3 regions of the Variovorax sp. P4_D9 genome follow, and region 3 is predicted to be linked to each of the others. Evidence: riboswitches for the same ligand, from Rfam matches in the RefSeq annotation. Region 3 holds a riboswitch; each other region holds the start of a gene.
The links. Region 3 has a riboswitch for glycine ahead of AC1DY5_RS15180 (D-amino acid dehydrogenase). Riboswitches for the same ligand answer to the same signal wherever they lie in the genome.
Positions count from the first base shown of each region.

Region 1: linked by a shared signal. The riboswitch ahead of gcvT (glycine cleavage system aminomethyltransferase GcvT) and the one ahead of AC1DY5_RS15180 (D-amino acid dehydrogenase) in region 3 are both predicted to bind glycine.
Region 2: linked by a shared signal. The riboswitch ahead of hyi (hydroxypyruvate isomerase) and the one ahead of AC1DY5_RS15180 (D-amino acid dehydrogenase) in region 3 are both predicted to bind glycine.

Region 1 is NZ_JBFUIU010000137.1:8,702-10,958, forward strand. It holds gene gcvH (glycine cleavage system protein GcvH) at 1-60, opposite strand, end outside; gene gcvT (glycine cleavage system aminomethyltransferase GcvT) at 110-1,270, opposite strand; glycine riboswitch at 1,320-1,428, opposite strand; glycine riboswitch at 1,444-1,542, opposite strand; partial or broken gene AC1DY5_RS16805 (TRAP transporter large permease) at 1,579-2,257, opposite strand, start outside.
Region 2 is NZ_JBFUIU010000048.1:21,149-23,405, reverse strand. It holds gene AC1DY5_RS08060 (2-hydroxy-3-oxopropionate reductase) at 1-389, opposite strand, end outside; gene hyi (hydroxypyruvate isomerase) at 405-1,172, opposite strand; glycine riboswitch at 1,252-1,358, opposite strand; glycine riboswitch at 1,360-1,441, opposite strand; gene AC1DY5_RS08050 (ABC transporter substrate-binding protein) at 1,605-2,257, shown strand, end outside.
Region 3 is NZ_JBFUIU010000117.1:1,477-3,733, forward strand. It holds gene AC1DY5_RS15180 (D-amino acid dehydrogenase) at 1-1,230, opposite strand, end outside; glycine riboswitch at 1,320-1,427, opposite strand; glycine riboswitch at 1,428-1,529, opposite strand; gene AC1DY5_RS15185 (FAD-dependent oxidoreductase) at 1,540-2,257, opposite strand, start outside.

The DNA.
Region 1 (2,257 bases), on a different contig from region 3:
CAGCGCCGCGTCGGCTTCGGGCCGCACCCACTCGTGGTCCTTGGTGTACTTGAGGGTCATGGGAAAAACTCCTTGAAGAAAAGGGCTTGGAAGAAATCGGGGAGGGCTGTCAGCCCCGGTAGTAGCGGGCCAGCACGAAGGGCATCGTGCTGACTTCCATCGGCACCGGCTTGCCGCGCACCATGGCCTGGATCCGCGTGCCGGGCTCGGCGTAGGCGAGCGCGACGTAGCCCATCGCGACCGGCCGGTCGACGCTCGGGCCGAGCAGGCCGCTGGTGACCTGGCCGATCGGCAGCCCCTCGAAGGACTCGAGCACGGTGCCGTCGCGCACCGGCACGCGCTCCAGAGCCACCAGGCCGACACGCTTGCGCTTCAGGGTCTGGTGGTCGAGATGGCCGGCCGTTCCGCTGGCCGCGGTGAGCTGCGCCAGCACCCGGGCCGCGCCGGGGAAACCGCCTTCGCGCGCGCCGCCGCTGCGCCGGACCTTCTGGATCGCCCAGCTCAGCGCGGCCTCGACCGGCGTGGTGCTCTCGTCGATGTCGTTGCCGTACAGGCACAGCCCGGCCTCGAGCCGCAGCGAATTGCGCGCCCCCAGGCCGATCGGCTTGACCTCGGACTGGGCCAGCAGCAGGCGGGCCAGCGCCTCGGCATCGGTGGCGGCGACCGAGATCTCGAAGCCGTCTTCGCCGGTGTAGCCGCTGCGCGTGACGAAGGCCGGAATGCCGCCGATCTGCACCGTGCCGCCGGTCATGAAGACGAAGCGCTCGACGCCGGGCGACAGCCGTGCCAGCGCGGTCGCGGCCTGCGGGCCCTGGAGCGCGAGCAGCGCATGGTCGGGCATCGGCAGCACCTGGCAGCGCTGGCCGATCCGGGCCTGGATGTGCGCGATGTCGGCCTGCTTGCAGGCGCCGTTGACGATCACGAACAGTGAATCGTGGCCCTCGTTGAAGAACATCAGGTCGTCGAGGATGCCGCCCTCGTCGTTCAGCAGCAGCCCGTAGCGCTGCTTGCCGGGCGCCAGCCCGATGACGTCGACCGGCATCAGGCTTTCGAAGGCCGCGGCGGCATTGGGCCCGACCAGGCGCAGCTGGCCCATGTGGGAGATGTCGAACAGGCCCGCGGCTTCGCGCGTGTGCTTGTGCTCGGCCATCAGGCCGGTGGGGTATTGCACCGGCATGGCATAGCCGGCAAAGGGCACCATGCGGGCGCCGAGCTCCAGGTGCAGGCCGTGGAGCGGGGTCTTCAGCAGATCGTCGGATGCGGCAGCCAAGGGCGGTTCTCCAAAGGGGCAGTGCTTGTTCCATGACGAGAAGCCATGGGCCACCCCTGCTGTCCGCTTTACCTGAGAGATTCGCCCCACGATCGGGGTTTGCTCCTTCGGTGGGCGGCCGTCCTGATGACGTCCCGCCTCTCTCCAGCAAGGAAACGCCCTGGTTTGGGGCGTCTTGTCAGTCCTTTTGCCTGAGCGTTCGGGCCCTTGGTTCGGGGGACCTGCGCCTTCGGCGGCCCCACCGCGGCGGGACGCTCTCCTGACCGGTGGAGTGTAAGGGAATCCGCAACCGCCCGGCAGGCGAAACGCTACTTGAATCCCCACAAATGGGGCGGCCAGGTGCTCAGCGCCGGCAGAAAGGTGAGCACCAGCAGCACCGCGCCGTGCGCCCACAGGAAAGGCACCAACTCGCGCACCAGCTGCGACATCGGCACCCGCGACACGTTGCAGGTGACGAACAGCAGCCCGCCGACCGGCGGCGTGATCATGCCGAGCGTGAGGTTGTAGATCACGATCATCGCGAAGTGGATCGGTTCGATGCCCAGCTTGACCGCCACGGGGGCCAGGATCGGCGCCAGCACCATGACCCCCGGCAGCGGCTCGATGAAGATGCCGAACAGCAGCAGGAAGGTGTTGACGATGATCAAGAACATCCATGGCGACAGGTTCATGCCGACCAGCCACTCGGCCAGCGTCTGGGGCACGTTCTCGATCGTCAGGATCCAGGCGAAGGAGGCCGACAGGCCGATGATGATCAGCACCGAGGCCGAGAGCAGCGCGGAGCGCGAGAGGATGTCGGGCAGCGCCTTCCATTCGAGCGTGCGATAGACGAACTCGCCGCACACCAGCGCATAGAACACCGCCACCACCGAGGCCTCGGTGGGCGTGAACCAGCCGGCCCGCATGCCGCCGAGGATCACCACCGGCAGCAGGATCGCGGGGATCGCCTTCCAGGTGGTCAGCAGCACTTCGCGCCACGGCGGCATG
Region 2 (2,257 bases), on a different contig from region 3:
CCCACTTCGCCGCCAGACACCGGCGCATCGAGATAGTCGCAGCCCAGGGCTTGTATCCGCTTGGCGAACCCGCGGGTGGCGATCGGATCGATCGAACTCATGTCGACAACGGTCTTGCCCTTGGTCAGGTCCGAAGCGACGCCGTACTCGCCAAACAGGACCTTTTCGACGTCGGGCGTGTCCGGCACCATGATGAAGATGATGTCGGCCCGCTCGGCCACGCCGCCCGCGGTGGTGCAGATCGTGGCGCCGGCATCGGCCAGTTCCTGGGGCACTCGGCCACGCGTGTTGACGAACAGCAGGTGGCCCGCTTTGAGAAGATGCCCCGCCATCGGTGTGCCCATGATGCCGAGGCCGATGAAGCCGAGCTTGAGTGGTGGTTTGTTCAATTGGTTTCCTTGGCTCTATTTCATCCAGCCGAAACTTTGGGCTGTGCTGGTGCGCGGCTTGTATTCGCAGCCGATAGTGCCGGTGTAGCCCAGCGCGTCGATATGCCCGAGCAGCCAGTGGTAGTTGATCTCGCCCGTGCCGGGCTCGTTGCGGCCGGGGTTGTCGGCCAACTGGATGTGGCCTATGCGGTCCAGGTGGCTGCGCAGCGTCGCGCCCAACTCGCCTTCCACCCGCTGCGCATGGTAAATGTCGTATTGCACAAAAAGGTTGTCTGAACCCACCTCGTCGAGGATGGCCAAGGCCTGGTCCGTACGGGTCAGGAAGAAGCCGGGAATGTCGAACGGGTTGATCGGCTCGATCAAGAGCCGGATGCCGGCACGCTTCAACGCTTCGGCAGCGTGACGGAGGTTGCCGACGAAGGTGGTGTGCGCGTGTTCGCGCTCCACGCCGGCAGGTACCTTGCCGGCCAGGCAGTTGACTTGCGGACAGCCGAGCGCGGTCGCGTACTCGATGCACTGGACAACGCCCTCGCGGAATTCGCCCACGCGCTCGGGTTGGCAAGCGATGCCGCGATCACCGGCTTCCCAGTCGCCGGCGGGCAGGTTGTGCACCACCTGCTTCAAGCCGTTCTCCCGCAGCGCTCTTGCGAGTTCGTCCTTGGGATAGGCATAGGGGAAAAGGTATTCAACGGCTTCGAAGCCGGCCGTGCGCGCGGCGGTGAAGCGGTCCATGAAAGGCAACTCCGTGAAGAGCATGCTGAGGTTGGCGGCGAATCGGGGCATGGTGACTCTCTAGTTGGTTGATGCAGTCGCGACCCCATTGCGGTGGGCGGCTGCGACAGGACGGACCGCCTGGATGGCAGCCCGCCCCACTGTCCTTTTGCCTGAGAGATTCGCCACCCTCGGGGGCAGCTTGCACCTTCGGCGGACGAAGACCCGATGTCCGCGGCACTCTCCAGTTGATCATGGTTTCCAGTCTTTGGGCCTGAGCGTTCTCGGGGTGATGCGCCTTCGGCAGCTCGMCACAGGTACTGTCCGAGCTACTCCTGGAAGCCCTGAAGTTAGCACGCGGCAAGGCCGCGAGTCGTAAGCGCAACTGAATGATGAATGTAGGTTCGGCTAGTTTTTGTTTTGGATGCGGTGCCCTATCGTGCAGCTTCTGCATGTCGCAGATTCGAGCCGCACTTCGCGGATGTTTCGCCCGAAGGAATCCAGATGAGTATTCGATCTTTCCGAATAGCCGGCATCTTCGCCTTGGGCATGCTGGCCGCGTCGTACGGTGCCGCGCAGGACACCGGCGCGAGGAGCGGGAGCCTGGTCGTCGCCGAGGACGTCGTGCCGCAGACTTTCGATCCCACGCAGTCCTCGCAGATTCGCACTTGGTACATGTGGCAGTTGGTGTACGAAGGCCTGGTGCGAGCCGACGTGTCCGGCAAGATCGCGCCGGTGCTGGCCAGCAAATGGTCGGTCGATGCGGCGCAGACAAGCTATGAATTCACGCTGCGCGACGGCGTGAAGTTCTCCGATGGCACACTAGTGTCTGTCGACGACGTGGTGTTCTCCTTCCAGCGCCTGAACGAGCGCGGCCTGCCCTATGCCAAGGACCGGTTCAAGTCGCTCGACTCGGTCATCAGGCTCGACGACCGGCGCGTCCGCTTCAAACTCAAGCAGCCGGACGCTGGATTCCTGCTCAACCTCGGCAGCCCGTTCGTGGTCGGCTCGGCGATCCTGAGCCAGAAGTGGGCACAGACGCACGATCCCAGGCGCGAGATGATGGGCACGGGCCCGTTCAAGATGGTTGCGTACACGCCCAACACCCAGCTGGTGCTCAAGCGCAACGACGACTACTGGAACAAGGAGGGCACCGC
Region 3 (2,257 bases):
CCCGCTGACGATCCGCGCGATCGACTTGCCGGAACCGCAGGCGTGGGTCCAGCCCAGCGTGCCATGGCCGGTGTTCAGGAACATGTTGGGCAGCCGGGTGGCCCCGATCAGCGGCACGTTGCTCGGCGTCGCCGGCCGCAGCCCGGTCCAGAACTGGGCCGCAGAGGCGTCGCCGGCGCCCGGGAACAGTTCCTCCACGCGCCGCACGATCGCCTCGCAGCGCACCCGGTTCAGGTCGCGGTCGTAGCCGTTGAGCTCGGCGGTGCCGGCGATGCGCAGGCGGTCGCCCGCGGCCGAGGTGTAGCGCGAGAACACCAGCTTGAACTCATCGTCGGTCAACGAGACTTGGTGCGCCTTGGCGGCGTCCTTGACCGGCATCGTCACCGAATAGCCCTTGGCCGGATAGATCGGCAGCCGGATGCCCAGCGGGGCGGCAAGGAGCGGGCTCAGCGAGCCCATAGCGAGCACGTAGGCGTCGCCGCGAATCCGCTGGAAGCGGCCTTCGTCGTCGGTCGCCTCGACGTGGTCGATTCGGCCGCCGGCTTCGCGCAGCGCGGTCACGGTATGGCTCATGAGGAAGCGCACGCCGGCCACCTCGGCCAGCCGGGCCAGCTCGCGCGCGAAGCGGTTGGCATCGCCTGATTCATCCTCGGCCGTGTAGGTCGCGCCGGCCAGCTTCGGCCGGATGTGCGAGAGCGCGGGCTCGAGCCGCACCGCCTCGTCGGCCGAGATCACCTGCCGGTCGCAGCCCAGCGCGCGCATCTGTTCGGCCGGCGCCAGCGCGGCGTCGAACTCCTTCTGCGTCGTATAGAAGTGCAGGATGCCCTGCGTGCGCTGGTCGTAGTCGATCCCTGTGTCGCGGCGCAGCTGCTGCAGCGTGTCGCGGCTGTAGCTGCCCAGGCGCACGATCTGCTCGATGTTGTGGCGGGTGCGGACCGGCGTGCACTCGCGCAGGAACTGCAGGCCCCAGAGCCACTGGCGCATGTCGGCGCGGATGCGGAACAGCAGGGGCGCATCTTCCTTGCCGAGCCATTGCAGCACCTTGAGCGGCGCCCCCGGGTTGGCCCAGGGCTCGGCATGGCTGACCGAGATCTGGCCGCCGTTGGCAAAGCTGGTTTCCGCCGCCGGCGTGGCCTGGCGGTCGATCACGGTCACTTCGTGGCCGAGTTGCTGGAGGTAGTAAGCCGAAGTCACGCCGAGCAGGCCGGCGCCAAGAACGATCACGCGCATATCGAGAACCCTTGAAGGTTGCAGCGCTCGAACGCGGCGGAGACGGAATGCTGTCGACAACGAAAGCAACCGGACCGTGCGTCCAAGTTGCCGCTCCCCCTGTCCTCGGTACCTGAGAGATTCACCCGCTGCGCCCGCAGCGGGTTTGCTCCTTCGGTGCATCACGCGCGGCGTAATGGCTCTCCAGACGGCTCTGACTGTGAACTGCAGTACGAGCCCATCGCGTGGGCCGACCTGAGCGTTTATGGGAGTTTGCGCCTTCGGTGGGGCCCGTGGGCCCGCTCTCCTGCAGTGGGCGGATTGTAGCGCTCAGGGGCGCCTGAAGGCGAAGTCGAGCTCGGGCCGGAGGCCGCTGACGATGCGGGCGATCGACTTGCCCGCGCCGCAGGCATGGACCCAGCTTCGGGTGCCGGGTGCGGTGTTCAGGAACAGGTTGGGGAGCCGGGTCTTGCCGATTATCGGCAGCCGGGTGGTGCTGGCTGCGTGCATGGCGGTATCGAAGCTGGCCCGGGTGGCGTCGGCGACGCCGGGCAGCAGCATCTCGGTGCGGCGCACGATCGCCCGGAAGCGGTCCGAGTCGGGCTCGGCCTCTTCGTCGAGCCCGGCCCGCACGACGGCCTGGATCCGCAGCTGGTCGCCGGCCGGCGTCTCGATCCGCGAGATGCGCAGCTTGCCCTGGCGGTCGCACAAGGGCATGCGCGGCGTCAGCGAAGGGTTCAGGATCGGCATCGTGACGATGTATTCGCGCATGAAGCGCAGCGGCATGTCGATGCCCAGGTCTTCGGCGTGCGGCACGCTCGATGCGCCCAGCGCCAGCACGTAGGCTTGGCCTCTCAGGGTGGTCGGCCGGCCGGCGGCATCGAGCAATTCGACATGGTCGATGCGGCCGCCCCGTTCCTTCAGCGAGACCACGGTGTGGCGGGTCATGAAGCGCACGCCGGCGGCGCGGCACAGGAACACCAGGCTGGCGGCGAATTGCGCCGGATCGCGGCCGGGGTCCTCCTGCGCGTAGGTCGCGCCGGCCAGC